DNA from 4 places in the Phreatobacter oligotrophus genome. Region 1 is predicted to be linked to each of the others. Evidence: riboswitches for the same ligand, from Rfam matches in the RefSeq annotation. Region 1 holds a riboswitch; each other region holds the start of a gene.
What was found. Region 1 has a riboswitch for cobalamin ahead of C8P69_RS21300 (DUF1636 family protein). Riboswitches for the same ligand answer to the same signal wherever they lie in the genome.
Positions count from the first base shown of each region.

Region 1 (7,836 bases):
GGCCTCGCCGTCATTCCGCGCATCGTCGTGCGCGACGAGCTCGCCGCCGGCTTTCTCGCCGAGGCGGCCAAGCTCGACCGCATCACCGAGACCTTCTTCGCGGTGACGGTCGCCCGCCGCTTCCCGCACCCCGTCCTCGCGCGGATCCTGCGGGATGTCAGCGAGTGAACCCGCTCAGCGCGTGAGGCGCTCCAGCACCGGCCGCCAGCGGGCATTTTCCGAGCGGATCAGCGCGCCGAAAGCCGCCGGCGTGTTCGCGGCGCTCATTGGCACCGAGGCGCCGAGCTCCTCGAAGCGGCGCACAAGGCCAGGATCGTCGAGCGTCGCGGTGAGGGCCGCATGGACCTCCGCCACCACCCGGTCCGGCGTGCCACGCGGGAAGAGCAGCCCGTTCCAGACCTCGACCGAAAGATCGGGGAAGCCCTGTTCGGCAGCCGAGGGCAGATCCGGCAGGACCGGCGAGCGCTCCCGCGCCATCAGCGCCACGCCCTGGATGTGGCCGGAGCGGATCAGCGGCGCGATGCTGGTGAGCTGGTCGCAGGCAAAGTCGATCTGGCCGGCCGCCAGATCGTTCAGCGCCGGGGCGGTGCCGCGATAGGCGATGGAGACGGGCGCGGCGCCGGTGCCCTGGTTGAACAGCTCGCAGGCGACCTGCGATGTCGCGCCGAGCCCGGCATGGCCGAAGGACAGGCGATTGCCGCTTCCCGCCACGAAATCACGGAACTCCCGCAGCGATGCGGCCGGCACGCCCTTGCGCGCCGCAATCACCATGGGCGCATTGGCGATGAGCCCGATGGGCACGAAATCGGCCAGCGGGTCATAGCCCGCCTGCGGATTGAGGATGGGGGTCAGCGCATGGGTCGCCATCTGACCCAGCACCATGGTCGTGCCGTCGGGGCGCGACCGTGCCGCGCGCAGCGTGCCGGTCGCGCCGCCCGCACCGGCGACGTTCTCGACGATCACCGCGCGGCCGAGATGGCGGGCCATGCCGTCGGCGGCAAGCCGCGCGACGATGTCGGTCGGCCCGCCCGCGGCGAAGGGCACGATGAGGGTGATGCGACCCGTCTCGGCCCTTGCGCCGCGCGCGGCGGGGACGGCGAGCATGGCGCCGGCGAGAAGGGCGCGGCGGGAGAACGTCACTGCGTGGCGAGCCATGGCCTGTCCTTTCCTGTGGGCTTCGGGGTCTTCAGCGATGCCTTGATAGTGCGCGCGGCATAGGCCGTGGCGACGAGCAGGGCGCAGCCGGTGAGGTTCACGAGGGCGGTCGTGGCGCCGTCGCGGCCCGTGAGGTCCAGCGCGACGCCGGCCAGCGCCGCCAGCACGATGCCGGTGAGGAACGTCGTCAGCGATTGTTGCCCGACGGCGAGGACCGGCTTCAGCGAACCGTCGAAGAGCGACGACCGCCGGCTCGCGAGCAACGCCGCGAAGAGCCAGGCCAGCACCAGCACATGGACGAGCCGGAGGGGATGCAGGGTCGAGATCGCCTCGGCCGGATAGATCGCGCGGTAGATCTCGCCAAGCGCCGGGAAGGCCGCATGGGCGCCCGAGAAGGTCAGCGGGATGCAGCCGAGGATGAAGGCGGCGGCAAGGGCGATGCGGGCCGGCGTCGCCCGCGGCGGCGTGAGCCACCCGACCGTCGTCGCATAGCCGAGGAAGAACAGGAACTGCCAGGCCAGCGGGTCGAAGTACCAGAGCTTGCTGCCCGCCGGATGGGCCGGGAGGTTCAGCGGGTAGACCTGCACAAAGAGCCAGAGCGCCGCCGAGAGGCCGAGCACCAACCAGCGCGAGGCGCCGGCGACAAGGGTCATCAGCGGCACGGCGGCCAGCAGGACGATGTAGAGCGGCAGGATGTCGAAGAAGTCCGGCACATAGGTGAGGGTCATGAGGCCCAGCACCGCCTCTAACGGTGAGGCGACGGGATAGGCGAGGCTGTAGCGGGCGGCATAGGTGCTGCCGCCGAGCCAGGCGTCCATCGACAGCATCAGCGCCGCGAAGCCCGCGAAGGTCAGCACCTGTGCGAGCCAGAGCTGCCAGACGCGCTTGCCGATCCGCCGCGTGCCGGCGACCCAGCCGTCGCGGCGGAAGGTGCCGCCGAAGGCGATGCCGCAGGCAAGACCCGAGCAGAGCACGAAGGCTTCCGCCCCCGAGGAGAACCCCATCCGGGCCGGGATGAACTCGGCCCAGAGGTTGCCCGGCACATGGGCGACGAAGATGATGAGCATGGTGAGGCCGCGCGCGAGGTCGATCCGCGCGTCGCGGCTGCGCCCCTTCGGCTCGGCCGTGCCGGCAACCGGGCTCATCGGCCCTCCTCGAAGCGCTCGAAGACGATGGCCGCGAGGTAGCCGTAGATGGCATGGCCGACGAGGCTCATGAAGGAGAGCACCGGCACGTTGTTGAGCAGGAACGGCTGGCCGGCGAGCGGCGCGAAAAAGCCGAGCGCGATGAAATAGGTCGCGACGCCCCAGATCCAGCCGGCCGCCGTGACGCCGAGCCAGGGCAGGGCCCGCGACAGGATGTAGTAGCCGATCGGATAGAAGATCAGGCCGGTCAGCCCATGCAGCAGCTCCGCCATCGGGGTGCTGACGGTGAGTCCGAGCTGGTGCTGGAACAGCGACTTGACCAGCTCTGGCGGCTGCAGCGGGAAACCCGCCGCCCAGTGCGTGAAGGTGGCGGAGAAGAACTCCCAGAAACCCAGGCCGGCGGCGCCGCCGAGGAAGAGGTTCCACAGCGTGCGGGCCGAGGGCACGGCGGGAATGGCGATCAAGGACGTCGGCTTGGTGGCGGTGGCGGTCTGCATGGCGTCGGTTCCCCCTGGTTGGACGCGATGTTCCGGTTTCGCCGACAATGGCCCGGACGTTACGCGGTCCTCTTCACGGGTGCGTGACGAAAGGGAAGCCGGTCCCGAGGTCCGCGGCTTGAGCCGGCGGCGGGGCCGTGGCACTGTCCGCGCCGAGCAGTGCCCGCCCCGGCGGGTGAAACGGGAATGCGGTGAGGGTTCGCCCGAGGCCGCGGCTGCCCCCGCAACTGTAGGCGACGAGCCCTTGTCGTGAGCCACTGGCCGAAAGGCCGGGAAGGACGGCGGGGCGCTTGAGTCGCGAGCCAGGAGACCGGCTGCTCATAGTGCTGCTGATGGACGCAAGCCGGCGGGGAGCACGGGTTGCGCGCTGGCGAGGCCGAATGCCGGGCCTCGACCGTCAGGGCTGGCATCTGGCGCCATGGCGCCGGGAATATTGCATCGTGACCACCACCCCATCCCCTGATCGTCCCGCCGGGCCGGTCATCGTCACCGTCTGCACCTCCTGCCGCGCGCCCGGCACCGAACTGGCCGAAGCGCCCGGCCGAAAGCTCTTCGAGGCCGTGGCGAGCGCCGCCGAGGGGACCGACTGCCGCGTGCGGCCGACCCAGTGCCTCAGCGTCTGCAAGCGCATCTGCTCGATCTCGCTGTCGGCGGCCGGCGGCTACACCTTCGTCTTCGGCGACCTCGATCCGGACCGCGATGCCGGTGACGTCGTTGCCATGGCCAGGGCCTGTGCCGAGGCCCCGCATGGTTTCGTGCCCTGGCGCGACCGTCCAGAGGCCATGCGGCGCGGCATCATCGCCCGGGTGCCGCCGCCGGACTGGTCGCCGGAGGATGGCAGCGCGCCGGCCTGACGGACTGAGCGGCCGGGACGGGCAGGGACGATTGGGCTCCTTCGGACCTGATGGGCTCACCGCCGCCTGGGAGATGAACCCTCTCCGGAGGGCGGGCGTGACGAAACGCCGTTCTCCGTCGCGGCGCCCGGGGCTGGCACCGGGGCGGGGGCGCAGCTAGGCTCCCCTCAGCTTCCGCCAGAGGTCACCCCCGCATGCCGCATCCGGCGCCCGATGCCGTCCTCGCCAGCAAGCCGCGCCTGCGCTGGCTCGACGACGACGCCCTCAACGGGGAGCCGGACGCAGCCGCCCTCGACGCGGCGCTGACGCCGGAGGATGCCTTTTTCGTCCGCAACAACGGCGACATGCCGGCCATCGGCGCGGCCGGGGACTGGCGGCTGGAGGTCAGTGGCGAGGTGCACCGGCCCTTGTCCCTGACCCTCGCCGACCTCGCCCGCGATTTCCCCGTCGTCGATGTGACGGCGGTCCTCGAATGCGCCGGCAATGGCCGCGCCTTCCTTTCGCCGCCCGTCCCCGGCGCGCAATGGCGCCACGGCGCCGTCGGCTGCGCCCGCTGGACCGGGGTGCGGATGCGCGACGTGCTGGAGCGGGCCGGGCTCACCGAAGCGGCGATCTACACGGCCCATCACAGCCCCGACCGCAGCCTCACCGCCCCCGGCAAGCCCGCCCTGTCGCGCGGCATCCCGATTGAGAAGGCGCTCGCTCCGGAAACGCTGCTCGCCTTCGCCATGAACGGCGAACCGCTGCCGGCCTTGCATGGCGGGCCGCTCAGGGTCGTGGTGCCCGGCTATCCCGGATCGGCCTGGCAGAAATGGCTGGACCGTCTCGAGATCCGCGACTGCGAGCACGACGGCGAGAAGATGCGCGGCACCGACTACCGGCTGCCGATCAAGCCCCTCGGGCCGGGCGATGCGGTCGATCCCGCCGATTTCGCGGTGATCACCGACATGCCCGTGAAATCGCTGATCACCACGCCGGCCGCAGGCTTCACCCACGCGGTCGGACGGCCCCTCGGCGTCGCCGGCTGGGCCTGGTCGGGGGCAACGCCTGTCGCGGGGGTGCGCCTCTCCGCCGATGGTGGCGCGACTTGGACCGAGGCGGATCTGGCGCCCGCCGCCGACACTTTCGCCTGGCGGCGCTTCTCGGCCGCCCTCGCTGTTCCCGCAGGGCCTGTGATGCTCGTTGCCGTCGCCCGGGACCTTGCAGGCCGGGACCAGCCCCTCGACGCCGCGCCGTGGAACCCGCGCGGCTATTGCAACAATCTCGCCCACCGGGTCGACGGCGTCGCGGCCTGAACGTCGGCGGGCCCGCAGCGGACCCGCCGACATGGAGCCTCAGGCCGCCTCGGCGGTCGCCTGCCTGTTGATGCTGCCCTTGGCGAGCTTGGTGAGGTCGGCATCGGTCTGCTCCTCCTCGGCGAGGGTCTCCGCCAGCAGGCGGGCGGCGTCCTTCTCGCCGAGCCGGTCGGCCCAGGCCTTCAGCGTGCCGTAGCGCGCGATCTCGTAATGCTCGACCGCCTGGGCCGAGGCGACGATCCCGGCATCGAGGGCCGGGCTGCCCTTGAACTCCTCCAGCACCTCCTGGCCCTCCTCGATGATGCCGAGGATGGCCGGGCAGGTCTTGCCGCGGGCCGCCACCTCCATCTGCTCGAAAACCTTTTCAAGGCGCTCGATCTGGCCTTCCGTCTGGTCCTTGTGCTTCTCAATCGCCGCCTTGAGCTCCTGCGACTGGGCCGCCCGCGCCATTTTCGGCAGGGTGCGCAGGATCTGGCGCTCGGCGAAGAGGATGTCCTTCAGTCCGTCCACGAACATGTCTTCGAGGGTCTTGGTCTTGGCCATGAGGTTTCTCCCTGGTGAGGTGGCTCCTCGCATCAATCCCGCCGTCTCGCGCCTGTTCCTCATCGTTCTGTCACCTGACTGCATCACAAATGCACTATCCCGCGCAGCGCTCACGCGGCGACGCTGCGCGCCTTTGACCCATTGCCCGAAGCGGGCTAGTGGAACATTGCTCGACGGCGTCCCTTCGCGGGTAGCCTGGTAAGACGTGAAAGCCTGGTCCCCGTGCTGCCCATCCTCCGAACTTTCTGGCTTGTTGCGCTGGTTCCCGCGGCTCTCGCTCTCGGGCCGAGTCCCGCCCATGCCGTCGACCTGTCGTTTCTCGGGCGCCTTTTCGGCACGTCGAAACCCGCGGCCGAATCGCCGACCGAGGCGCCCGATCGCGTCACCCAGGTCAACGGCCGCTTCCGCATTTCCGAATCCGACTGGTCGACCTTCGCCACCCAGAAGGTCGAGGCGCGCGTCTTCCGCGAGCAGATCATCACCGAGGGGCGTCTCGCCATCGACGAGAACAGCGCCGTGCCGGTCATCTCGCCCTATGCCGGTCGCACCACGCGGGTGCCCGTCATCGCCGGCGACGTGGTGCGCCGCGGCCAGCCGTTGCTGTTCATGCTGGCCAACGACATGGTCTCGACGCAGAACGAGTTCGTGGCGGCCATCTCCAATCTCGACAAGGCGGTGGCCCAGCTCCGCCTCGCCGAGATCAACGAGAAGCGCCAGTCGGATCTTTTCGCCGGTCGCGCCGCGCCGCAGCGCGACGTCGACCAGGCCCGCGCCGACCTTGAGAACGCTCGCGCGGACCATCGCGCCGCCGTCACCGGTCTGGAAGCCCTCGAAAACCGCCTGCGTCTCTTCGGCAAGACCGACGCGGAGATCGCCCGCTTCCGGGCCGACCGCCGCATCAACCCGGAGATCGCCATCCCCGCACCGGCCGACGGCACGGTCGTCTCGCGCCGCGTCAGCCCTGGCCAGTTCCTGTCCGGCGGCGGCGAACCGGTCTTCGTCATCGACGACCTCGACACGCTCTGGCTCAACATCTTCGTGCGCGAGGAGGACGTGCCGCGCGTGCGCCGTGGCGCGCAGGTCGAGTTCCGCGTCATCGCGCTGCGCAACCAGGCTTTCGCCGCCCGCCTCGACTTCATCAGCGCCAGCATCGACCCGGCCTCGAAGCGCCTGCTGGTCCGCGCCACCGTCGACAATCCCCAGGGCGTCCTGAAGCAGCAGATGTTTGCCAGTGTCTCCATCCAGGTCGGCGCGGCCGCGACATCGCCCGCCGTGCCGCGCAACGCGCTGATCTACGAAGGCCCGGTGGCGCGTGTTTGGATCGCCCACCCCGACAAGACCGCTGAACTCCGGCGCGTCACGCCCGGCATCACCGACGGGGATCAGGTGCAGATCTTGCAAGGTCTGCAAGGCGGCGAGGAGGTCGTCGTTCGCGGCGCCCTGTTCATCGACCAGATGACCGCCGCCTTCCGCCGCTGACCGGATCCGGGCCATGAACAAGATTTTCGAGTTCGCCCTGTCCCAGCGGATCCTGATGGTCCTGCTGGCCGGTGTCCTGTGCCTCGCCGGCTCGATCGCGTTCATGCGCCTCAACATCGAGGCCTATCCCGACCCCGTGCCGCCGATGGTGAACGTCATCACCCAGGCGCCGGGCCTCTCCTCGGAGGAGATCGAGCGCTACATCACCGTGCCGATCGAGTCGGTCACGGCGGGCCTGCAGAACCTCCGCCTCATCCGCACGACCTCGGTCTTCGGCCTGTCGGATGTGAAGCTCCAGTTCACCTATGACGTGACCTATGAGGTCGCCCTGCAGCGCGTGCTGAACCAGCTGTCGCTGCTGTCCGGCCTGCCCAACGGCGCGCAGCCGCAGATCTCACCGCTCAGCCCGATCGGCGAGATCTTCCGCTACCGGCTCGTCGGCCCGCCCGATTATTCCGTCACCGACCTCAACACCCTGCAGAACTGGGTGCTGCAGCGCCGCTTCCGCTCCATTCCCGGCGTGGTCGACGCCATCGGTTGGGGCGGCAAGAGCAAGGCCTACGAGGTCACCGTCGATTTCAACAAGCTGCTGGCCTATGGCCTGACCATGCCGCAGCTCATGTCGGCGCTGCAGAATTCCAACCAGAATGTCGGCGGCAATACCGTGTCGCTCGGCGCGCAGTCCGGCGTCATTCGCGGCGTCGGTCTCATCTCCTCCCTCGATGACCTCGCCGACACCTTCGTCGCCAATGTCGGCGGCACGGCGGTGCGCGTGCGCGATATCGCCACCGTCACCATCGGCCACAAGACGCGCCTCGGCATCGCCGGCCAGAACAATGACGACGACATCGTCCAGGGCATCGTGCTG
Region 1 is NZ_PZZL01000017.1:22,376-30,211, forward strand. Features, by position in the region: gene C8P69_RS21280 (LysR family transcriptional regulator) at 1-168, shown strand, start outside; gene C8P69_RS21285 (Bug family tripartite tricarboxylate transporter substrate binding protein) at 175-1,155, opposite strand; gene C8P69_RS21290 (OpgC family protein) at 1,137-2,300, opposite strand; gene C8P69_RS21295 (hypothetical protein) at 2,297-2,797, opposite strand; cobalamin riboswitch at 2,938-3,130, shown strand; gene C8P69_RS21300 (DUF1636 family protein) at 3,238-3,651, shown strand; gene C8P69_RS21305 (sulfite oxidase) at 3,846-4,946, shown strand; gene C8P69_RS21310 (YciE/YciF ferroxidase family protein) at 4,986-5,489, opposite strand; gene C8P69_RS21315 (efflux RND transporter periplasmic adaptor subunit) at 5,712-6,968, shown strand; gene C8P69_RS21320 (efflux RND transporter permease subunit) at 6,982-7,836, shown strand, end outside.

Region 2 (7,836 bases), on a different contig from region 1:
CTCCGGCGTCGCTCACATTCAGTGGGCCATTTCATTGCCGGCGCGGTGTTCCAGACCGATCATTGCGGTCCCGATCACTCACCGCCGTGCCGCCATGCTCGAAAGCCATGATCCCGCCGAAGCCGCGTTGCCTCCTGCCGATCGCGCCCGCGCCATCGCGTCCGTGCTGGTCGTGATCGGCCTGTCCCTTGGCCTCGCGCCGGGAAGGCCTGAGACCCCCGTGGTTGCCACCCCGGCGCCCGGACTGCTCGCCGCCCTCGCCGTCGTAGAGGGCGGGCGATGAGAGAGCCCTCCATCCTGAAGCGGCTCGGCGACTGGAGCATGGTCGCAGCGTCGTTCGGCCTCGTCCTGTTTGCCGCCACTGCTCTTCGGCCGCCCCACCCGGCCATGTCGCCGGTCACGACCACCCCCACGACGCCGGTGGTGATCACAGCCGCACGTTGAGTTTCCGCAACGTCAGTATTGCGTGACGGTATTGACGATTTTCAGGAGCCTTTATTCCAGCATACGTCGCATGTTGCCATGTTTTGCATGGTTTCCACCTCGTTAAGCTTTGTGCGGTAGGCCGGTGTGGTCGCCAAAAGCCTGGGGGTGGGGCACCATGAATATCCTGTCACGTATCAAGATTCTTCCGAAAATCCTTTTCCTGATCGGCCTGCTATCAGCCGTCTCTATCACCATTGCCTATGTGGGATCGACGTCCCTCCATTCGCTCAACGACGCGACCGACGTCATGGAGCGTTCGGCCAACCAGGCGCTCATCGCCGCCCGGATGAACCGGGTCGTCGCGCTGCTCAACCGCAACGAATATGCGATCGCCGCGGACCCGCGCCCGGAAAGCGTGGCGCGGCTGAAGCAGCAGATCGCCGAGACCATGCGCGCCTATGTCGAGCTGCGCGAGAGGCTCGGCCGCAACCTGCCGGCCGAGTTCCGCGGCCGCCTCGCCCAGGTGGACGAGGCGATGCGCGCCTATCAGGCCGAGCTCGACGATACCTTCGTGCAGGCCGCCAAGGTCCGTCGCTTCGACGTGTCTGAGGATCTCGCCAACCTGCAGAAGTCGGTCGAAAGCAGCCGTGTCGTCGCCGACCGGCTCGGCAACGACATGCGGACCTTCGCCGAGGCCCTCGACTCCAATGTCGCGGCGGTCTCCGCCCAGGCGACGGCGGAGTACAAGTCCAGCTCCTTCATCATCAACATGGTTGCGGGCATCGGCATCGCGGTGGGCCTCGGCATCGGCGTGCTCATCGGCCATGTCGGCATCGCTTCGCCGATCCGCCGGATCGTCGCCACGCTTCAGGCCCTGGCGGCCGGCAACTACGCGACCCCTGTCGAAGGTGGCGATCGCAAGGACGAGGTGGGTGATGTCGCCCGCGCCGCCGTGGTCTTCCGCGAGAACGGCCTGGCGAAGCAGCGCATGGAGGAGGAGCAGAGGGCGGCCGAGCAGCGCGCTGCCGAGGAGAAGCGCCGCAGCATGAACGAGCTGGCCGACCAGTTCGATCGCGCCGTCGGCGGGATCGTCGGCTCGGTCTCCTCCGCCGCTACCGAGCTGGAGGCTGCGGCCCGCACCCTGACCTCCACCGCCGAGGAAACCTCGATCCAGACCTCGGCCGTTGCTTCGGCCTCCGAGCAGATGGCCAACAACGTCCAGACCGTCGCCTCGGCGACGGAGGAGATGTCGATCTCCGCTCGGGAGATCGCGACGCAGGTCGCCAAGTCCTCCGAGATCGCCGAGAAGGCGGTTCACGAGGCGGGCGAGACCGGCCGCAAGATGCAGGAGCTCTCGACGACGACCCAGTCGATCGGCGCCATCGTCAGCCTGATCGACGCCATCGCGGCGCAGACCAACCTGCTGGCGCTCAACGCCACGATCGAGGCGGCGCGGGCCGGCGAGGCCGGCAAGGGCTTCGCGGTCGTCGCCTCCGAGGTCAAGCAGCTGGCCGAGCAGACCAGCAAGGCCACGGCCCAGATCGGCGCCCAGATCACCCAGATCCAGGATGCCACCGGCGGCGCCGCTGCGGCCATCAACGGCATCAGCGAGACCATCCGCCAGATGAGCGCCATCTCGGCCTCCATCGCGGCGGCCATGGAGGAGCAGACCTCGGCCACCGGCGAGATCGCCCGCAACGTGCAGCAGGCTTCGGCCGGCACGGCGGAGGTCTCCTCGAACATCGAAGGCGTGAACCAGTCGGCGTCCTCGACCGGCGCTGCGGCGAGCCAGGTGCTGGCCTCGGCGGGTGAGCTGTCGCGCAATTCGGAGCGGCTGCAGCAGGAGCTGCAGACCTTCCTCGCGACGGTGCGCGCGGCCTGACATCCGGACGGCTGGCTGCCCCCCACATCCAGCTTTCCTTCACCATGATCTCGCCCGCCGGTGCCCTCACCGGCGGGCGCGGCGTTTCAGCAGGCCCCGTGCCCTTGCTTTTCCGGGTGGTATCGTTATTTTCAGAAATAACAGAAAATAACGATAGCCAGCCGTTCCCCCGATGTCCTGGTCCTCCGCCGCGTCCCGCGCCTCAGCATTGCAGCCGTCATGGGCTGACGGCATTCTTGAGACGCGCACCGGCATGGTCCCGGCTCGCGGGTGTTCCGGTATCCCCCGGCCAGGAACAGGAGCCTTGACGCCATGAACGCGACCATCATGGACCCGACCATCCTCGCGCGGATCCAGTTCGCTGCGAACATCTCGTTCCACATCCTCTTCCCCACCATCACCATCGCGATGGGCTGGGCGCTGGTCTTCTTCAAGCTCCGCTACCGCGCGACCGGCGACCTCAAGTGGATGGACGTCTACCATTTCTGGGTGAAGGTCTTCGCCCTGTCCTTCGCGCTCGGCGTCGTCTCGGGCATCACCATGAGCTTCCAGTTCGGCACGAACTGGCCGGGCTTCATGGAAAAAGTCGGCAATGTCGCCGGCCCCTTGCTCGCCTATGAGGTGATGACCGCCTTCTTCCTCGAGGCGGTGTTCCTCGGCATCATGCTGTTCGGCTTCCGCAAGGTGCCGGGCTGGGCGCATACCACCGCGACGGTGCTGGTCGCCGGCGGCACCACGCTCTCGGCCTTCTGGATCATCGTGCTGAACTCGTGGATGCACACGCCGGTCGGGTTCGAGATCCGCAATGGCGTGGTCCATGCGACCGACTGGTTCGCCATCATCTTCAACCCGTCCATGCCCTACCGGCTGGCGCATATGCTGCTCGCCTCGGGCCTGACGGCGGCCTTCCTCATCGCGGGCCTGTCCGCCTATCGGTGGCTGCGCAATGACCGCTCGCCGGCCGTGCTCTCGGCCCTGCGATTCGGCGTCGGCCTCGCGGCGATCCTCATCCCCATCCAGATCTTCGCCGGCGACATGCACGGCCTCAACACGCTGAAGCACCAGCCGCAGAAGGTCGCGGCCATGGAGGGCAACTGGGAGACCGGTCCCGCCAAGCCGCTGCTCCTCTTCGCCTGGCCCGACGAGAAGGCGCGCGAGAACCGCTTCGAGATCGGCGTGCCCTATGGCGCCAGCCTCATCCTCAAGCATGACCCGCAGGGCGTCATTCCCGGCCTCAACGACTATCAGGGCAAGCATCCGCCAGTGGCGCCGGTCTTCTTCGCCTTCCGCATCATGGTCGGCGTCGGCATGCTGATGCTGCTGGTCTCGTGGGGCGGCGCCTTCTGGCTGTGGCGGCGCGGCGAGCCGCATCCCTGGCTCGCCCGCGGCCTCGTCGCCATGACCTTCTCGGGTTGGGTCGCGACTCTCGCCGGCTGGTACGTCACCGAGATCGGCCGCCAGCCCTGGCTCGTCTCGGGCGTGCTGCGCACGGCGGACGCGGTCTCGGCGGTGCCGGCCGCGATGGTGGCGACGACGCTGGTCGGCTACCTCCTCGTTTATGCGGCGCTGCTCGCGGCCTATATCGCCACGCTGTTCCTGCTCGCCCGCAAGGGTGCGGCCGGCAAGCCGGTGGAGACGGGTCCGACGCCGCATCCCAACGCCTTCGTCGCGGCGGAGTGAGCCTGATGTTCAACGATCCCGCCGTCTGGCTGCCGCTCGCCTTCGCCGCCCTGATGGGCCTGTCGATCCTGATCTATGTCGTCCTCGACGGCTTCGATCTCGGGGTGGGCATCCTCTTTCCCGGCGCCAGCGGCGCGGAGCGCGACCGCATGGTCGCCTCGATCGGCCCCTTCTGGGACGCCAACGAGACCTGGCTGGTGCTGGCCATCGGCCTGCTGCTCGTCGCCTTCCCCATCGCCCACGGCATGATCCTCACCGCGCTCTACCTGCCGGTGGCGCTGATGCTGGTGGCGCTGATCCTGCGCGGCGTCGCCTTCGAGTTCCGCGCCAAGGCGGAGGCCTCGTGGAAGCCGCTGTGGGACCGCGCCTTCTTCGGCGGCTCGCTGCTCACCGCGCTGACCCAGGGCTACATGCTCGGCCTCTATGTGACCGGGCTCGAGAGCACGCTGCCCACCGTCTCCTTTGGGCTGCTGACGGCGGTCTGCGTCGCCGCCGGCTATGCGCTGATGGGCGCGGCCTGGCTCATCATCAAGACCGAGGGCGATTTGCAGCGCTATGCGGTGAAGCGGGCGCGGCTGGCGCTGGTGGTCACCATGATCGGCTTCCTCGCCATCTCGGTGGCGACGCCGCTCGTCTCGCCGCGCATCTTCACCAAGTGGTTCTCGCTGCCGGAGATCCTCTTCCTGTCGCCGCTGCCGATCACCGCCGGCCTCCTCGCCGTGGCGGTCTTCATCGCCCTCTCGCATCTGCCGGATTCGCGCGACCGGTTCCGCTGGGTGCCCTTCGCAGGCTCCGCCGGCATCATGGTGCTGGCCTTCTTCGGCCTCGCCTATTCCTTCTATCCGTTCATCGTCCCGGACAGGCTCACCATCTATGCGGCGGCGGCTGCGCCCGAGAGCCTCGCGATCATCCTCTTCGGCGCGCTCATCGTCGTGCCGGTCATCATCGCCTATTCGGCCTTCGCCTACTGGGTGTTCCGCGGCAAGGCCGGCGAGCTGCGCTACGACTGATCGGGCTCGCCCTTGCCCCGGCGGCCCTTGCCGGGGAAGAGCTTGTCCTTCCAGTCCAGCGCCTTGACGATGCGCGAGCCGAGGCTGAGGAGCTGGATCAACCGCTCGGTCTCCAGCCGCTCGACGTCGTCGTACCAGGTGGTGAGCAGGTCGATGGCCTCATGCATGGCCTGCATCCGCCCCTGGGCGTAGCGCTCGGCCTCCGACCCCGGCTGCTCCATCAGCAATTCGCGCAGGACCGTCATGGTCGGGTCGATCTCGCGGCGCTTCCTCTGCTCGACCAGCTTGCGGACGATGGCCCAGACATCGTCGAGCGTGACGTAGAAGTCGCGGCGCTCGCCGGGCACATGCTTCAGCCGGATGAGCTCCCAGCTCTGCAATTCCTTCAGGGCCATGGCGACGTTGGAGCGCGCCACGCCCAGGGCATCGACGAGATCGTCGGCGCAGAGCGGCCGGTCGGCGAGGAAGAACACCGCATAGACCTGGCCGACGGTGCGGTTGATGCCCCAGCGCGAGCCCATCTCGCCGAAATGGAGCACGAAGGCCTGAATGAGCGGCGGAAGGTTCATCGGTTGGATCAGCCTTATCGGTCGCACCGCACTAGCGGAAGGGGCCCTGCCGATCAACGCCGATGCGTTCACCATGTGCGGCAGGCGACGTTGAGCGCCCCCTTGGGTTGTGCAACCTTGGCCCCACGAGCAGTGCCCGCCGCGGCGGGTGAAACGGGAATGCGGTGGGGGTTCGCCCGAAGCCGCGGCTGCCCCCGCAACTGTAGGCGACGAGCCCCGTCGACAGCCACTGGCCGAGAGGCCGGGAAGGCCGATGGGGCGCTGGAGTCGCGAGCCAGGAGACCGGCTGCTCGGGAACGCTGCTGATGGACGCAGCCCGGCGGGGAGCACGGGCGGCGCGCTGGCGAGGCCGAATGCCAGGTCTCGACCGTCAGGGCTGGCCTTCTGGCGCCGTGCGCCGGGACAGGATTCGTGTCACCTCCATTCCCTCCGACCGGCCTCGTGACGCTCGTCCTCGGCGGCGCGCGATCCGGAAAATCCGCCCATGCCGAGCGCCTCGCGCTGGGAGCCGGCGGCGAGCCCGTCTACATCGCCACGGCGGAAGCCCATGACGAGGAAATGGCGGAGCGCATCGCCCGCCACCGCGCCGACCGGCAGGGGCGCGGCTGGACCACGGTGGAGGAGCCGCTGGACCTGGCCGGCGCCATCGGGCGCGAAGCCCGCCCGGGCCGCTCCCTGCTCGTCGACTGCCTGACCCTGTGGCTCTCCAATGTCATGCTCGCCGGTCGCGATCCGGCCGACGCGCAGGAAGCGCTGGTGACCGCCCTCGGCGGGGCAGCGGCGCCCGTCGTCCTCGTCTCCAACGAGGTCGGGCTCGGCCTCGTGCCGGAGACTCCCCTCGGCCGCGCCTTCCGCGATGCCCAGGGCCGGCTCAACCAGGCCATCGCCGCCAGGGCGGACCGCGTTGTTTTCGTCGCCGCCGGCCTGCCCCTCACCCTGAAACCTGCCTGACACGTCATTTCCGAAAGATGTTTTCCATGACCGATACGTCCATGACCGATACGTCCAGCGCCGATGCCGTCGCCGATGCTCGCCATGCCGAGAAGATGAAGAAGGTGCAGGTGGCCCGCGCCCGCATGATGGCCACCAAGACGGTCGAGAAGGGCCTGCTCATCGTCCATACCGGCACCGGCAAGGGAAAGACCTCCGCCGCGCTCGGCATGGTCTTCCGCCATATCGGCCACGGCATGCCCGTCGCGGTGGTGCAGTTCACCAAGGCCGAGTCCTTCGTCACCGGCGAAGCGCTGCTGCTGCGCCGCTTTCCCGACCTCTGCACCCTCGCCATCATGGGCGACGGCTTCACCTGGGACACGCAGGACCGCGCCGCCGATATCGCCTCGGCCCGTGCGGCCTGGGAGCTGTCGAAGGAATTCATCCGCGACGACCGCCACGCCATGGTGCTGCTGGATGAGCTGAACATCGTGTTGCGCTACGGCTACCTGCCCGTCGAGGAGGTCGTCGATTTCCTCAAGGCCGAGACGCCGCCGGGCAAGCATGTCGTCATCACCGGACGCAACGCGCCGGCCGAGCTCGTCACCATGGCGGACCTCGTCACCGAGATGACCCTGGTGAAGCACCCGTTCCGCGACGGCGTCAAAGCGCAGAAGGGCATCGAGTTTTGACCCGTCGCACGCCCGCCCTGATGCTGCAGGGCACCGGCTCCAATGTTGGGAAATCCACCCTCGTCGCGGGTCTCGCCCGGGCCCTGCACCGGCGCGGCTTCGCGGTGCGGCCCTTCAAGCCGCAGAACATGTCGAACAATGCCGCCGTCACCGTCGATGGCGGCGAGATCGGGCGTGCCCAGGCGCTTCAGGCGCGCGCGGCCGGCGTCGCCCCGTCGGTGCACATGAATCCGGTGCTGCTCAAGCCGGAAACCGACAAGGGCGCGCAGGTCATCGTCCAGGGCCGTCGCGCCGGGACGCTTGAGGCCAGGAGCTTCGGGGCCCGCAAGGGCGAGCTCATGCCGAAGGTGATGGAAAGCTTCGCCCATCTCGAGGCCGAAGCCGACATCGTCCTCGTCGAGGGCGCCGGCAGTCCGGCCGAGATCAACCTGCGGGCCGGCGACATCGCCAATATGGGTTTCGCGCTGGCCGCGGATGTGCCGGTCGTCCTCGTCGGCGACATCGACCGGGGTGGCGTGATCGCCAGCCTCGTCGGCACCCATGCGGTGATCGCGCCGGAGGAACGTGCGCTCGTGAGGGGTTTCCTCATCAACAAGTTCCGCGGCGAGGTCTCGCTGTTCGATGGCGGCCTCACCGCCATCACGGAG
Region 2 is NZ_PZZL01000003.1:165,769-173,604, reverse strand. Features, by position in the region: gene C8P69_RS08010 (hypothetical protein) at 1-283, shown strand, start outside; gene C8P69_RS23805 (hypothetical protein) at 280-444, shown strand; gene C8P69_RS08005 (methyl-accepting chemotaxis protein) at 602-2,308, shown strand; gene C8P69_RS08000 (cytochrome ubiquinol oxidase subunit I) at 2,636-3,988, shown strand; gene C8P69_RS07995 (cytochrome d ubiquinol oxidase subunit II) at 3,994-4,998, shown strand; gene C8P69_RS07990 (GbsR/MarR family transcriptional regulator) at 4,989-5,567, opposite strand; cobalamin riboswitch at 5,681-5,872, shown strand; gene cobU (bifunctional adenosylcobinamide kinase/adenosylcobinamide-phosphate guanylyltransferase) at 5,979-6,518, shown strand; gene cobO (cob(I)yrinic acid a,c-diamide adenosyltransferase) at 6,560-7,189, shown strand; gene C8P69_RS07975 (cobyric acid synthase) at 7,210-7,836, shown strand, end outside.
Region 2: it holds a riboswitch for cobalamin, as region 1 does, so the genes downstream of both, cobU (bifunctional adenosylcobinamide kinase/adenosylcobinamide-phosphate guanylyltransferase) here and C8P69_RS21300 (DUF1636 family protein) in region 1, are expected to answer to the same signal.

Region 3 (7,836 bases), on a different contig from region 1:
GCGCGCCCACCAGCGTGTAGGCGCCGAGCCGCACGTCCGTGGCGCCGGCCGGCCCGAAGAAGCTGTCCCGCATGGTGCCGTTGTGGGCGACGGTGACTGTGACCTTCGTCTTGTCGTCCGGCAGGGTCGCCACCGCCGAGAGGCTCGCGGCATGGCGCGGACGGCGCAGCGCCTCCTTGCCGACATAGACGCCGCCGACGAGTTCGGCCGACTGGGTGTCCGTGTAGGTGTAGGAGCCGGTGATCGACAGCCAGCCGAGCGGGCGCGCCGTCACTGCCACCTCGACGCCCTGGCGGGTCGTCTCGAAGGGCAGGTTGATCGCCGTGCCGCCGGACTGGACGATGGCATCGCGCACGCTGGCGCGGAAATAGGTGACGTCGGTCACGAGCTTGCCGCCGAACCAGCGCTGCTCGATGCCGGCATCCCAGCCGATGGAATGTTCAGGCCGCAGCGTCGGGTTGCCGGTGAAATTGGCGAAGAAGCCGAAGAGCTCGAAGAAGGTCGGGTTGGTCACGCCCTTGCCGATCGATGCGTGCAGCTTCGTGCCGGTGCCAAGCGTCTGGGCCGCCGTCACGCGCCAGGTCAGCGCATTGCGGAAGGCAGAGTTCCAGTCCTGGCGGAGCGCGCCGGAGAGCGACAGGCCGGTCGGCAGGCTGACGAGATACTCGCCGAACAGGCCCTTGCGCTCGCGCGAGCGGCCCGCGCCGGCATAGGTGTCGTTGACGAAGGGCCCGAAGAAACCATCGCTCTCGTAGTAGTAGCGGAAATGCTCGCGGGTGATGTCGGCGCCGCCGACGACGGTGTGGCGGGCGCCGAGCAGGCCGGGCGTCTCGAACGTATAGGCCGAGCGGTACTCCGCCCGGTTGCGCTCGGTGCGCGACCAGAAGCCCTGGCTCTCGAGGAAGCCGAAGGCCGAGACATAGCTGTCGCGGGCATTGGTCGACTGCTGCGAGGTGTCGGCGGAGAAGCGATGCGTCCAGGCCCCGTCGAGCAGCTTGGCAGTGGCGGCGACACGGCCCTGGATGTCGTTGGCGGTGTTGCGCCCGGTGCCGGCGGCAAGGAAGCCGTAGTTCGGATCGGTGACGAAGCCCGGTCCGAAGGCGGTGTTGCCGGGATTGTAGAAGCCGCTGCGGCTGACCATCCGGAACACGCCCTCGACGTCGAACCAGTCGGCAAGGTCCGCGCCGATCTTGGCGGAGAGCGAGCCCATGTCCGAGCCGTTGGGCCGCGTGGTGCCGGGCGCGACGACGAAGCCGCCGGAGCGCAGGCCCGAAATGGAGATGGCGGCGTGGAAGGGACCCTGCGCGCCGCGGACGGTCGCCGAGCCCTGGAGCGTGCCGAAGGACCCGCCCTCGATCCGCGCCGTCAGCTCAGGCTTGGCGAGGCCGCGGCCCGACTTGGTGGTGATGGAGATGACGCCAGCCTGGGCATTGGGGCCCCAGATACCGGATTGCGGGCCACGGATCACCTCGATCCGCGCGATGCTGTCCACCGGCAGGTTGGCGAGGTCGGCATCGCCCGAGTTCACGTCGTTGATGGGAATGCCGTCGACCACCACCAGGACCTGGTTGGATTCGGCGCCGCGCACGCGCGTCTGGGTGAGGCTGCCGCGGCCGCCGGACTGGTTGACGGCGACGCCGGGCACGAGGCGCAGCACGTCCGGGACGCTTGCCGCGCCCTGGTTGGCGATGTCCTCGGCGGTGATGACGGTGACGGCCGAGCCGACGCGCGGGGCCTCCAGCGGCACGTTGCTGGCGCCGAACACGGTGATTTCGGGCAGTTGCGCCGCGGGGAGCGGCGGCTGCTGCGCTGCGACGGGACCGGGAACGAGAATCACCGCCGCCGTGGCGAGCAGAACGGAAAGACGTTGACGACGGGGGAGACGGGAAACGACAGGCATGGCGGAACTCCGCTGCGGACCCAGATGGTCGCGGAATTCCGGCCTGAAGAGGCCAAACGTCCGCGACGGTGGTGTCACGGATCAAGCGGAAGGGACCGCTCCCGGGCGCGCCTCCCGCACGCACGGACAGTGACGTCGCGTCGGCCGGTCTCCTGGCTCGCGGGTCGTCGCCCGGTCCCCGCCTTCCCGAAGCCCGAACGGGGCGTCAGTGGCTGATGGGGGAGGGCTCACCGCTTACAGTTGCGGGGGCAGCTGCGGCCTTGCGGAGGGCCATGAGGCCCGCCACGCACCGCATTCCCGTGGCCGTCCCTTGCGGGCGGCCGCCGTCGCGTGCCCCATGAATGCGCCGGGTTGCGACAATGTGTCAATCCGGCGGCAAGCGGATGCCCCCATGCGAAAGGCCCGCCGTTGCCGGCGGGCCTTCCGATCAGAGCGCTGGGCGTCAGGTCAGATGGACGGGGTCCACTGGGCCGGGACGAGCTGGAAACCGGCGCCGTCCTTGGCGATGTAGCCGTTGGACGGGAAGGGCGCGTGGTAGAAGTGCACGCGGGTCTTCTCGCTCGCCGCCATGTCGAGCAGCTGGCGACGGGTCGCGCGGGCGGCATCGGCATCCATGTCGAAGATCGCCGACCAGTCGGGATTGCGCACGAAGAGGGCGGGGTGGTTGGTCACGTCCGCCATGTAGACGAGCTTGGCATTGCCCGAGGAGATCATGAACACGCTGTGGCCCGGCGAGTGGCCATAGGCCGGCATCGAGGTCACGCCCGGGGCCACTTCCGCGCCCGGCTTGAACTGCTTCACGGCGGAGGCGACCGGCGAGAAGACGCGGCGGCAGTTCTGGAAGGCGCCGCGCATGGCCTCCGGAGCGGCGTTCATGCGCTCGTCCGACATCCAGAAGGCCCATTCCGGCTCCGGAACCTGGATCTCGGCATTCGGGAAGACGGCGGTGCCGTCGCGCAGGCGGATGCCGTTGATGTGGTCGCCGTGGAAGTGGCTGATGATCACCGAGGAGACGGTGGCCGGATCGAAGCCGGCGGCGCGGAAATTCGCCATCCAGGTGCCCGAGGTCGGAGCGCCGGTATTGCCGTTGCCGGTGTCGAGCAGGACGACCTTGCCGCCGGTCTCGACGACGAGGGTGTTGAAGGGGATCGGGACGGCATTGGTCGGCAGGAAGGCCGAGGCCATGGCAGCCTGAACCGCCGGCAGCTCGGCATTGCGGACGAAGCCCTCGAGCGGACGGGCGAAGAAGCCGTCATTGATGGCGGTGACGGTGATGTCGCCGACCTTGTAGCGGTAGAAGCCGGGGGCCTGGACGGCCGCGGCGGCAGCCTGGGCGAAGGTCTCGCGGGAGGCGGCGGTGAGGAAAGCCGGGGCGGCGAGGGCCGCAGCGCCGGTGGCGAGGGCATGGCGGCGATTGATCGTGGTCATGGTGTCCTCCGACAGGGGCGCAGCCGCCGACAGGTATGCGGACGGCGAGGCAGTAAATTGCCGGAACCGGCCCGCCGTCCAGTGCTTGTCACATGAATGTGACCGCTTGTTTCTCCCGCGCCTCAGCGCGAGGAGACGCGGGTGTTGGCGCGGGCCACGGCGGCCACCGCCTCGGTGCGGTCCCGCACCACGATCAGCCGGCGGATTTCGCCGCGCAGGAAGGCCTGCAGGAAGCGATCGTAGTCCTTGATGGAGATGCAGCCGTTGGAGTCGCCGTTCGGCCCGAGCAGGTAGGTGTGGGCGAGCAGGCCGGCGCGGCCATGGATGGCCTGGCTGCCGCCAACCGGGTTGAGGCGGATGGCGCGCACGCCGTGGAACAGTGCCTCGCGCTCGGTCAGGTCATAGACATGCGGCGGGGTCGGGCCGCGCATCCGCACATGGGCATAGCGGACGTCGTTGCGATAGGCGCCGAGGCCGGACTGGGCCTCCAGCTTCTCGCCGTTCGGCAGGTAGACCATGCGCGAGCCGATGTCATAGATCGCGACGCCCATGGGCGGACGCGGCGCCGGGCCGCCGATCCCGAAGGAGAAACCGCCGCCGAGGCCGCCACCGCGGGAGGCCCCGGCATCGGTGCCGAGATTGCCGTCGCTCGGGGCATAGGCGAGCTGCGGGCCGTCGCCCTGGCCGTCGCGGCGGGGGCCGAAGAGGCGCTCGAAGAAGTTGCGGCCATCCGGCTGGGCCGGAGCGGGCGCGGCGGCGGCCTGCTGCTCGCGGCCGTTGCGGCGGGTGGCGATGCGCGGCGCTTCGGGTGTCGCGGCGGCGGCGGGCGCGTCGGAGGGCCGGCGCATCGGCAGCGGCGCGACCAGGGTCGTGTCGGGGCCGTCCTCGTCCTCCTCGGCGGCGGCGGCGCCGGCGCTGCCCGGACGGGCGAGCGGCATGGGGGCAAGCGGCAGGCCCGGCCGGCTCTCGAGACCGACATCGCGGCCGGGCAGGCTCGCCAGCACCAGCGGGCCGGTCGGCAGGGCAGGGGCGGCCTGCGCCGCGGGAGCCGGCGCGTGGATATGGGCGGCGAGGGGGCGGGCCGTGGCGAAGGTCTGGCGGCCGGCGCCGAGGTCGTAGGCGGGATCCAGCAGCGGCGCGAAGGAGCCGAGCGTCACCAGAGCAGGCTGCCCGGCGCCGATGGTCACCGGCGCGGTCGCGGCCTCGGCGCGCTCGATCGTGCGCGTCTTCAGGGCCAGCGTCGCGAGGCCGGCAAGACCCGCCGACAGCGCAAGCACGGTGAACCAGGGGAAGCGGGGGGCGTCGGCGCGCGCCGAACGGGCACCACGCACGGGGTCGCGGGTCAGGTTACGCATACGCAACGGCCTCGTCACGCTTTGGCACGTTCCCCCCATCGAAGCAGCAGCGAACCATCATCGCCGTTCCCTCGGGGGAGGGCTGCGCAGCGACCGAGCGGCGGAGCGAACCGCCGACGATGGCCGCACAGGAGCCAAACAAAAGAGGCATCCATAAGGCGCGTGAAGGGTTAACCGCCGGTGAAGACCCCATAGTGCCGTGGAGTCGCGGGTGCGGCAACGGCCGTCTTGCCACAGGCGGCCACCATTGGTAGGCGAAGGGCACGGTGGCCGGCTTAGCACAGCGGTAGTGCAGCGGTTTTGTAAACCGAAGGTCGGGGGTTCGATCCCCTCAGCCGGCACCAGTTCCCTTGTCAGTTCGTCAGGCGCAGGCGCTTGATGTGGTCGCCGATGGCGTCGAAGGCATTGGCGAGGCCCTGGTCGGAATCGGCCAGCAGCGCCATGGACGGGTTGGTGGCGCATTGCTGCAGGATGGACTGCGCGGTCGCATCGGTGACGTAGAAGCCCACCGTGTAGATCTGGATGCCCAGCGCCTTGGCGTTGGTGCAGGCCGTCAGCGTCTTCTCGTTCATCTTGGCGACGATGTCCGAGCGGTTGCTGGAGGTGGTGCCGAGGCGGCCGGCCGCTGAATAGCCATAGGCCGAATAGAACGAGCCGTTCATGTTCGGCAGGCCGATCGCGTCGTTGGCGCCATCGGTCATCAGCACCATGATCTTGCGGTTGTCGGCGGTGTTGTAGGCGCGGCCCTCGGTGAAGGGCGGCTCGGGTGACAGCACCCGCCAGCCCCACATCACCGCCTCGTGCAGGTTGGTGCCGCCATAGGCCGGCATCGCCGTCAGCGCGGTGGTCAGCGTCGTCTGGCTGGCGGTCAGGGGAATGATCGGGTTGGAGTCGCAGAGCTGGTTGGGCCCGCGCCGCGTGCCGTTGGCGAGCGAGGTGTCGGGCGTGGCGCCGTTGTATTTGCAGGTGCGGCGCTGGCGGGATAGCGTGTCGGTGCCAAGCCCGGTCTGGCAGGAGCCGTCGCCCAGGTAGTTGTTGTAGAACGACCACCAGGTGCCCTCGTCGGGCTCGTCCGGCGCGAAGCTGGGGACGAAGAGCGTCGCCGGGTTGCCGCTGGTGGGCGCGGTGTCGGTGACATCGTGCGGCGAGGGCCGCGCCTCGACGCAGCCGCCCCAGGAGACGTTGCGCATCTGCGAATAGAGCGTCAGGCGGCTTACGCCGGTCGAGAAATTCTCGTTGTGGATGGGCGAGGTGCCTTGGCTGTCGATCCAGCTCGCGCCGGCATTGTTCGATCCGACATTGACCATGGAGGCGAAGGGCACGACGGCCACCTTCGCGTCGCCCTGGATATAGGCCATGTCGAGGACCTTTTTCATCAGGTCGGTCGCCGACGAGCGTAGCGTGGTGATGCGCGAGCCGGCCATGGAGCCGGAATTGTCGAGGACGAGGGCGACCTCGATCAGGGCGCGGCCGAGCTGCGATGAGGACTGCGCGCCAACCGGAATCGAGGAGATGCCGATCACCGGCAGCAGATAGGGCTGGTGGGCCAGCGTGGCGCTGGCGTCGACCTTGCGGGCGGCCGCATCGACCACGACGGTGAGCGACACCTGCGCGCCGAAATCGAGGTTGGCGTTAAGATGGTTGCGAACGATCTGGGTGATCTGGGCGTTGGTCGAGCTGGCCGTCACCGAGCGGGTGGCGGCGAGGGTGGCGGCGTCGAGGGCGCTCTGAAGGCGCACCTTGCGGCCGCTCGCCATGGTGTAGTCGACCGCGCCGCCGGCAATGCCGATGATCGGCAGCAGGGCAACGGCGAAGAGCTGGACGATGGCGCCGGAACGGTCTGTGCGGAACCGCCGCAGCACATGCCGGGCGGAGCGGGCAAGCCGCATCAGACGCCGCGGCGCAGTCGGGACGGAGGGGCGGGCGATCATTGGCGCTGGTCCTTGGGCAGGGGGTTCCCCCTGTTCTGGCCAATTTCTGGGCAATTAGCGCTAAATGTTCTGTGAATTTGGCCGCGTAAACATGCCCTTAGGTGAGCCTGGGCTGCGGATTGGTTACTCGCCGGTGAACCCGCCGAGGTCAGGGCGTGAAATGCCGGGCGATCTCCCGGTGGAGGAGGGCGGCGAAGGCCTCCTCGCGCTCAACCACCTCGAAGGCCTGGCCGCCGATGCCGATGGCCATGGGCTGGGCGCCGGCTGCTGCCGGAAGCAGCGTGCAGACGATGCCGGCCCCCGGAACGATGCGGCTTGCGGACAGCGCATGGCCGCGGCGGCGGATGGCCGCGATCTCGGCGTGGATCGTGGCGGGGTCGAGCGGCGGCCGGTCCGCCTCCCGCGACAGCTCCGCCCGGGCGATCCGGCGGGCGATCTCCTCTTCCGGCATGGCGGAGAGCAGCGTCAGGCCCATGCCCGATTCGGCGAGGGGACGCCGCGTGCCGGCGGGAATGTGGAGGCGCATGGCGCGCGTTGCCGGGCGCACGGCGATGTAGACGACGTGCACGTCGCTGGCGATGCCGAGGAGGATCGTCTCGCCCGTCGCCTCGCCGAGCTCTTCCATCAGGCGGGCGACCCGTCCGTCGGTGATGCGCTCGTCGATCCACCGGCCAAGCACCGAGACGCGCTGCGTCGGCTGCACGCGCCGGTCGGGCAGGGCGGCGAGATAGCCGAGGTCGATCAGGCCGTTGACCAGCATGGACGTGCTCGACTGGGGAATGCCGAGGGCGCGGGCGATCTCGGTCACGCCCGCCGGGCGCTGCAGGCTGTCAAACAGTTCCAGCAGGGCCAGCACGCGCGTGGCCGACTTCACCCCGCCGGTGTCGAAACTCTTGCGCGGACGCGGCATGCGGAGCCCTCAAAGCACCAATCAAGCATGTGATAATCGAAATCAGATTGACGGACAACGAGACCCTTGCGACATTTTGGCCGTCACGGGGGACACACACAGAAGGGCCGATGGCCCGCTTCGGCCGCATCGGCAGCCTGCTGCGCGGATGACCGTTGCAAGGCGACTGATGCCCACCCGCCGTGGCGAGGCCATGTCGAGGAGATGCGCCCATGACCACCCGCCGCTCGTTCACCTGGGGCGCCTCGGCGCTGGGCCTCACGCTGGCCGCACCCGGCATCCTGCGGGCCCAGTCCTATCCGTCGCGGCCGG
Region 3 is NZ_PZZL01000013.1:24,407-32,242, forward strand. Features, by position in the region: gene C8P69_RS20585 (TonB-dependent receptor plug domain-containing protein) at 1-1,900, opposite strand, end outside; cobalamin riboswitch at 2,026-2,243, opposite strand; gene C8P69_RS20590 (MBL fold metallo-hydrolase) at 2,348-3,328, opposite strand; gene C8P69_RS20595 (DUF2778 domain-containing protein) at 3,451-4,683, opposite strand; tRNA gene C8P69_RS20600 (tRNA-Thr) at 4,953-5,027, shown strand; gene C8P69_RS20605 (TadE/TadG family type IV pilus assembly protein) at 5,037-6,614, opposite strand; gene C8P69_RS20610 (IclR family transcriptional regulator) at 6,763-7,524, opposite strand; gene C8P69_RS20615 (Bug family tripartite tricarboxylate transporter substrate binding protein) at 7,737-7,836, shown strand, end outside.
Region 3: it holds a riboswitch for cobalamin, as region 1 does, so the genes downstream of both, C8P69_RS20585 (TonB-dependent receptor plug domain-containing protein) here and C8P69_RS21300 (DUF1636 family protein) in region 1, are expected to answer to the same signal.

Region 4 (7,836 bases), on a different contig from region 1:
CGAAGTAGATTGGGATCTGAAACCTCGATCGTTTCGTGCCCTATCAATTGTGCCGCGTGCGCATGCTCGGCATAAGTCGGGCCTAAGATGACGGCACGCCCTCGGGTCGCCAACGCTGCCACCTGGGTTAGCAGGATTTGCGTTCCCGGCGCGGGCACCACGCAGCCCTCGGACGGTGCGCCATAAGCACGGGCGGCGGTGGCCGCCAGCGCCCCGACGGCGGCCCGATCGGGCAGCCGGGTGAAACAATCGGTCGGCAGTGGCGGTAATGGATAGGAATAGGGATTGATCCCGGTCGACAGATCGATGAAAGGTTCCGGGGCATTGGGAAACAGGCGCCGTGCCGCGACCAAATCGCCGCCATGGGCAAGCGGCGCCAGACCCAATGCCTCGATGTGAGGGTTGATGAACGTCACGGTTACCTTACTGGCCCTCTTGATCGAAGCCGCGGTCGGCTATCCCGATCGCATCACGCGGGCGATCGGCCATCCGGTGATGTGGATGGGCTACATGATCGACTGGCTCGATTGCAAGTTCAACCGTCCGGACCGAAGCGCGGCCTATCGCAAGACGTCGGGATTCATGGCCGCTTTCTGTATTGTCGCGGTTCCGGCCGCCTTGGGGTTCGGCGTGCAACGCGGGCTTCTGCTGCTGCCATTGGGCATCGTAATGGCCGGCACGCTGGCTAGCACGCTGCTCGCTCAGCGCAGCCTGCATGTTCATGTCGCCCGGGTGGCCGATGCACTGGAGCGCGAGGGGCTGTCGGGTGGACGCCAAGCGGTGTCGCAGATCGTCGGCCGCGATCCCGATACTCTTGATGCGGCTGGCGTGTCGCGCGCGGCCATCGAAAGCCTGGCCGAAAATTTTTCCGACGGCATCGTTGCGCCGGTGTTCTGGCTCACCCTTGGCGGACTGGCTGGCGGCGCTGCCTATAAGGCCATCAATACAGCCGACAGCATGATCGGTCATCGCACCCCGCGCTATGGCGACTTCGGCTTCGCGGCCGCGCGTTTGGACGATCTCGTTAACCTGCCGGCGTCGCGTCTGTCCGCTCTTTTGATTATCGCGGCGGCGGCCATCAGCAAGAATGCGTCCGCATCGCAGGCCTGGCGGGCGGTGCGCCGCGATGCCCATCATCATCGATCGCCGAATGCGGGCTACCCGGAAGCGGCCATGGCGGGCGCATTGGGTTTGGCGTTGGCAGGTCCACGCGTCTACGGTGGGGTCATGGTTGAGGACGCGGCCATGGGCAACGGCCGCAGCGATGCCGGGCCGACAGATATTCGCGCCGCGCTGGCGCTTTATCGGCGCGCCGATTTGATCTTCATCGTGCTGGTGGCCGTTCTCGCCGCGGTCGTCATCGCGCCAATGTAAGCAGCCGGTCGAGATCGATGAACGTGGTGAGATGCCAAGCCAGCCGGTCCAGCGTGCGTTCGACCAGGTCGTCGTAAGCGATTGTCGTCGCGCCACCGTCCAAGCGGGCAAGCCATGCCGCGCGCTGTTTGTCGTCGGCGAAAATTCCGTGGATATAGGTGCCGACCACCAGGCCATTGGCTGAAATCGCGCCCTCGGGCGTTCCGTCCGCGAGATGCGCGAACGGCCGCGCACGGTCGGATCCTTCCGTCACACCCATGTGCATTTCGTAGCCGGAGAAGGAGACACCGTCGCGTGTCGTTCCGCTGCTCAGCTCCAGTCTTTTCTCCGGCGACAGCACCGTTTCGACGTCGAGCAAACCTAATCCCGGCACCGTTCCGGCCGGCCCTTCGATGCCGCTCGGATCGGCGATGCTCTTGCCCAACATTTGATAGCCGCCGCACAGCCCAAGCACCATTCCACCCCGGCGGACATGCGCGGCGATATCGACGTCGAAGCCGCTCTCACGCAGCGCCCTTAGCCCGGCAATGGTCGTTTTCGATCCGGGAAGGATCACCAGGTCCGCATCGCCGGGCAATGCTTGGCCGGGATGGACGCGGATCAGGTTGATGTTGGATTCAGCTTCAAGCGGATCGAGGTCATCGAAGTTGGCGATCTGCGGCAGGATGGGAACGGCGATCACAAGCTTGGCGTTGTCGCGCCGCCGGGTTGGACGATCCAGCGCCAACGAATCCTCAGCCGGAAGATTCCGCGACTCGGAAAAGTAGGGAACCAAGCCAAGCGAAGGCCAGCCGGTAGCAGCGACAATTGCGTCATCGCCGGCGGCGAACAAGCTTGGGTCGCCGCTGAATTTGTTGACGATGAAGCCTTGGACAAGCGCGGCGTCTTCGGGATCGAGAACGGCCTTGGTGCCGATCAGACTTGCAATCACGCCGCCGCGGTCAATGTCGCCGATGATCACGACAGGCGTATCGGTTGCACGCGCGAAACCCATGTTGGCGATGTCATGTTTCCGCAAATTGATTTCCGAGGCGCTTCCCGCGCCTTCGACCAGGATCAGATCGGCTTCTTGCTTCAAGCGTTCGAAACTGTCGAGCACGTAGGGCATTATTTTGGGTTTCATGCGCATGTATTCGATGCCTTTCGCCGTGCCATAGACTTTTCCCTGCACGACGATTTGCGCGCCGACTTGACTCTGTGGCTTGAGGAGCACCGGGTTCATGTGAATGCTGGGCGGCACGCCGGCGGCGCGCGCTTGCAGCGCCTGCGCGCGGCCGATCTCGCCCCCGTCGGCTGCGACCGCGGCGTTATTGGACATGTTTTGCGCCTTGAATGGGCGAACCCGCAGTCCGCGTTTGGTGTAGGCGCGCGCGAGGCCGGCGACGATGAGCGATTTGCCCACGTCGGAGCCGGTGCCCTGAAACATAATCGCGCGTGCGGCCACTGTCAGAACTCCAAATCTTAAAACTCGATGCCGGGCTGTGCCTTCACGCCGGCCTTGAAGTGATGTTTGACGAGGGTCATGTCGGTGACCAGATCGGCCGCGGCGATCAGGTCGGGCTTGGCGTTGCGGCCGGTGATGACCACGTGCAGGTCGGGTCGCCTCGCGGCGAGCGTTGAGATGACCGCCCGCAGATCGAGATAATCATAGCGCAGCGCGATGTTCAGCTCATCGAGGATGAGGAGCGCGAGCGTCGGGTCGGCCATCAGTTCGCAGGCTTTGTTCCAGGCGCGTTCTGCCGCGGCGACGTCGCGCTTAAGGTCCTGCGTATCCCAGGTGAAGCCTTCGCCCATGGTGTGCCAGACCACCTGATCGCCGAAGGTCTCCAGCGCGTCGCGTTCCGCCGAATGCCAGGCACCCTTGATGAATTGGATAACGCCGACGCGCCGCCCGCGTCCGAGCATGCGGAGCGCGAGCCCGAAAGCCGCGGTCGACTTGCCCTTGCCGGTACCGGTGTGGATGATCAGCAGGCCCTTCTCGACTGTCTTTTCCGCGATCTCGGCGTCCTGCACCGCCTTTCGCTTTTCCATCTTGGCGCGGTGGCGTTCGGCTTCGGTCTCGTCGATGATCTTGCTCATGGCGTTCCCTTTACGAACATCGGCAGCCCTGCGACGACGAGGACGACGCGGTCGGCACGCGCCGCGATCCGCTGATTGAGCCGCCCTTGCAGATCGCGAAATCGCCGAGCTTGTGCGTTCTCTGGCACGATGCCAAATCCGACCTCGTTGCTGACCAGAACGAGCGGCGTCTTGCGCGTCGTCATTGCGGTTTCGAGGCGCTCAACTTCGGCGTCGATGTCGCGTTCCTTGAGCATCAGATTTGAGAGCCACAGCGTCAGGCAATCGACGAGAATTGCGCTCGATGCCGCTGCGGTGGAGATCGCCCCAGCGAGGTCGAGCGGCGCTTCGACCGTTTGCCAATCGCGTCCGCGACGATCGCGGTGCTTGGCGATCCGCGCCGCCATCTCGTCGTCCAATGGTTCCGCGGTCGCGACGTATATCCAGGGCGGTCGCGACGCCATGACAGCCGATTCCGCATAGCGGCTTTTGCCCGACCGGGCGCCGCCGAGGACAAGGGTCAATTGCGGGCCGTCGCTTGCCAATAGACCATCCACCATTCAAATCATCACCCTAAGCCGGCGCGGTCCTTTGAACCATATTGCCCACCCAAAAGGCTAGGGCCGCACCGGCGCGCCAACTGGTGCGTCCATTGACAAAGCCGCCATCTGGCCATTTATAGGTCTGGAACTGACGGTCTTTTCGAACAGAAGAGCGAAAAGGGAATGCGGTGCGGGACGAAGGTCCCAATTCCGTAGCTGCCCCCGCAACTGTAAGCGGCGAGCTCGTGCCACAATGCCACTGGGACATTCCCGGGAAGGCGGTGACGGGCGGTGACCCGCAAGCCAGGAGACCTGCCGTTAGTTCCGTCACGTGCCGGGCGGGGTGCCCTGGCACAAACAACGCTGTGACGGCCTCATCGGGCGGCGTATGCCGTTCGAGCACCCGAGATTAATGCGGATCGCTCCAAGGAGGAGCAGCGCGGGTGACAATGGCCGATAATTCCAACAACGCAGACATTGAGGCGCGTAACGGCGCGACAGCCATCATCTATGTCTGCACGACGTGCCGGCAGCCCGACGATCCGGACGATGCGCCACGCCCCGGCGCGGCGCTTGCCGCGGCAACGGCGCGTGCGGCTGAAAACACCGATATCACCGTTCAACCGTTGCGCTGCCTTGCTAATTGCAAGCGCGGCTGCAGCGCGGTGATGCGACGGACCGATGCATCGGCCCCCGCGTGGACTTACGTATTCGGTCATCTCGATCCGGCGGCGGACGCGCAGGCGTTGGTGCAAGGCGCGCAGCTTCTCGCTCAATCGGCCGACGGCTTGATGCCGTGGCGCGACCGGCCGGACGCCTTGAAGCGGGGATTGATCGCGCGGGTGCCGCCGTTTGATTTTCAGGAGCCGAGCGAATGACGGATGAGCTTGCGCGCGTTCCATGTACGATCGTCACCGGCTTTCTGGGGGCCGGCAAGACGACGCTGATCCGTCACGTGCTGGCCAATGCGAACGGGCGCCGGCTCGCCATCATCGTCAATGAATTTGGCGATGTCGGCATCGACGGCGAAATCTTGAAGGGTTGCGGCGACGAAACCTGCCCCGAGGAGAATATCGTCGAGCTTGCGAACGGGTGCCTGTGTTGCACCGTGGCCGACGAGTTTGTCCCGGCGCTCGACGTCATTCTCGCGCTCCGTCCTAAGGTCGAACACATCGTGATCGAGACCTCCGGGCTCGCGCTGCCAAAGCCGCTGGTCCAAGCGTTCCACTGGCCGTCGATCAAGAATCGCGTGACCGTGGATGGCGTGGTCGCGGTCGTCGATGGCGCGGCGCTGGCCGACGGCCAGGTGTCGGGCGACATGAAGGCGCTGGCCACGCAGCGTGCGGCGGACAACGCGCTCGATCATGACGATCCGATCGAAGAAGTGTTCCAAGATCAGATCGCATGCGCCGATCTTGTCGTGATGAACAAATGCGATCTTCTTGATCAATCGGGGATCGACAAAGCGTCGGCGTCAATCGCCAAGGCCTTGCCGCGCGCGGTCAAGGTCGTGCAGGTGTCGAACGGCAAGGTCGATGCGCCGACGCTGCTCGGCCTCAATGTCGGCACCGAAGCCGATATCGAAAACCGCCGGACGTTGCATGACGACGAGCTCGATCATGATCACGACGATTTCGACAGCTTCGTCGTGCCGCTGCCTGAGATCGACGACCCGGCGGCGCTGACGGGTCTCGTGGCGGCGACCGCCGAGGCGACCGGCGTGCTGCGGATCAAGGGTTTCGCGGCGGTGCGCGGCAAGCCGATGCGGCTCTTGGTGCAGGCGGTCGGCCCGCGCGTCACGTCGCACTACGATCGCCCCTGGGCCGCGTCGGAAAAGCGCGAGACGCGCCTAGTGGTGATCGGGCTTAAGGGACTAGACCGCGCCGTCATCACGCGCATGCTCAGTGGATGATCGATGCATCTATTGACGACCAGCTCAGCGAGCCTTGACGACATCGTCGAGCCGGTCGATCTCGGTCAGCCGCCCGGCGATATCGCTATTCTTTCGTTTGCCGACAGCGATCTAGGCGGACTTGCCGCAGCCTGGGCCGTCGAGCGCGAGACGTTGCCGAGCGTCCGTCTGGTGCAATTGCGCGATCTCAAGCACCCGATGTCGGTCGACCTCTGGATCGATCGCGTTGGCCGCCATGCCAAGGTGATCGTCGTCCGTCTGCTCGGCGGGCTCGTTTGGTGGCAATACGGAATTGAGCGGCTCGCCGTGCTCGCGCAGGAACGCGGCATCGCGCTGGCAGTGTTACCCGGCGAGGATCGCGACGATCCGCGGCTTGCCGAGATATCGACGCTGCCGTCCGACGAACTCGCGGCCTTGCTGCGCTACTTCCGTGAGGGTGGCCGTGACAATCTTCGCGCGCTCTTGCGCCGGTTGTCCGGACATGCAGGGGCGGCGTTGAAATATTCCGAACCCAGCCCGCTGCCACGGGCCGGTGGATACACGCCGGCGGAACAAACGATTGATCTCGATCGCCTCCTGAGCACGATTACGCACGGGCGGCCGGTGATCCCGATCGTCTTTTACAGGTCGATGCTGCTGGCCGCGGACGTTGCGCCGATCGATGCGCTCTATCATGCGCTGGTCGCGCGTGGGCTCGCGCCGGCGCCGCTGTTCGTCACCAGCCTGAAGGATGCCGAAGCCGCCTTGTTCCTACGCGCGGCATTATCGCGGTTGGCTCCCGCTGTGATCGTCACCACGACGGCGTTTGCCGCCGCCGGAGAACCCGGCGCGCCAACGCCGCTCGATGACGTCGGTGTTCCCGTGCTTCAGGCCATCGTCGCCACCACCAAGCGTGCGGCCTGGAGCGACAGCCCGCGCGGGTTTGGCGCCGCCGATCTCGCCATGCATGTCGTGCTGCCCGAACTCGATGGCCGCGTGCTTGCCGGCGTGTTGTCATTCAAAAATCCCTCGCAACTGTTCGAAGGCTTGGCGTTCACCGGCATCGCTAATGAGCCTGAGCCGGGTCGGATCGATGCCGTGGCCGATCGGATTGCGAGCTTGGTGCGATTGCAGATGAAGCCGCGCCACGAACGGCGGATTGCGATCCTGATGCCCGATTATCCCGGGGCGCCGGGCCGGACCGGCTATGCCGTCGGCCTTGATGTGCCGGCCAGCGTCAACGCGCTGCTCACCGATCTTGCGGATGCGGGCTATGCTGTTTCAGACGCGCCTCAGAGTTCGAAAGCACTGCTTTACGCTGTCGGCAAGCCGGACTCCGACTGTTGCATGTCCATCGCGGCGTATCGCGAGCAGCTTGCCAAGCTTCCGTTGAGCGTCGACGAAAAAATCCGCGCCGCATGGGGCGAGCCGGAGACCGATCCCGATGTGCGCGACGGTGCGTTCCATTTCCGCGCGCGCAGCTTTGGCAACGCGATCGTGGCCTTGCCGCCCGACCGCGGGCGACCGGGCAGCCGGCGGTCGGACTATCACGATCCGTCATTGCCGCCGCGCCATGCGCTGCTGGCCTTCGGGCTATGGATGCAGCATGTCGCAGCCGTCGACGCCATCGTCCACATGGGTGCTCACGGCACGCTCGAATGGCTTCCCGGCAAGGCGGTGGCATTGACGCAGGCGTGCTTCCCGGAAGCTGTCGTCGGATCGCTGCCGGTCATCTATCCCTTCATCGTCAGCAATCCCGGCGAGGCGGCGCAGGCCAAGCGACGGATCGCAGCGCTCACCATCGGCCATCTGCCGCCACCACTCGTGGGTGCGGACTTGTCCGGCGACGCGCGCGAGCTGGAACGGCTGGTCGATGAATATGCCCAGGCCGATGGCCTTGACCGCCGCCGGCGCGAGCGGCTGGCCGGCCTGATCGTCGAGACCGCGCAGCGTAGCGGCCTTGCCCGCGAG
Region 4 is NZ_PZZL01000020.1:1,771-9,606, forward strand. Features, by position in the region: gene cobD (threonine-phosphate decarboxylase CobD) at 1-416, opposite strand, end outside; gene cbiB (adenosylcobinamide-phosphate synthase CbiB) at 406-1,374, shown strand; gene C8P69_RS21630 (cobyric acid synthase) at 1,358-2,818, opposite strand; gene cobO (cob(I)yrinic acid a,c-diamide adenosyltransferase) at 2,836-3,453, opposite strand; gene cobU (bifunctional adenosylcobinamide kinase/adenosylcobinamide-phosphate guanylyltransferase) at 3,450-3,992, opposite strand; cobalamin riboswitch at 4,110-4,308, shown strand; gene C8P69_RS21645 (DUF1636 family protein) at 4,424-4,852, shown strand; gene cobW (cobalamin biosynthesis protein CobW) at 4,849-5,886, shown strand; gene cobN (cobaltochelatase subunit CobN) at 5,890-7,836, shown strand, end outside.
Region 4: it holds a riboswitch for cobalamin, as region 1 does, so the genes downstream of both, C8P69_RS21645 (DUF1636 family protein) here and C8P69_RS21300 (DUF1636 family protein) in region 1, are expected to answer to the same signal.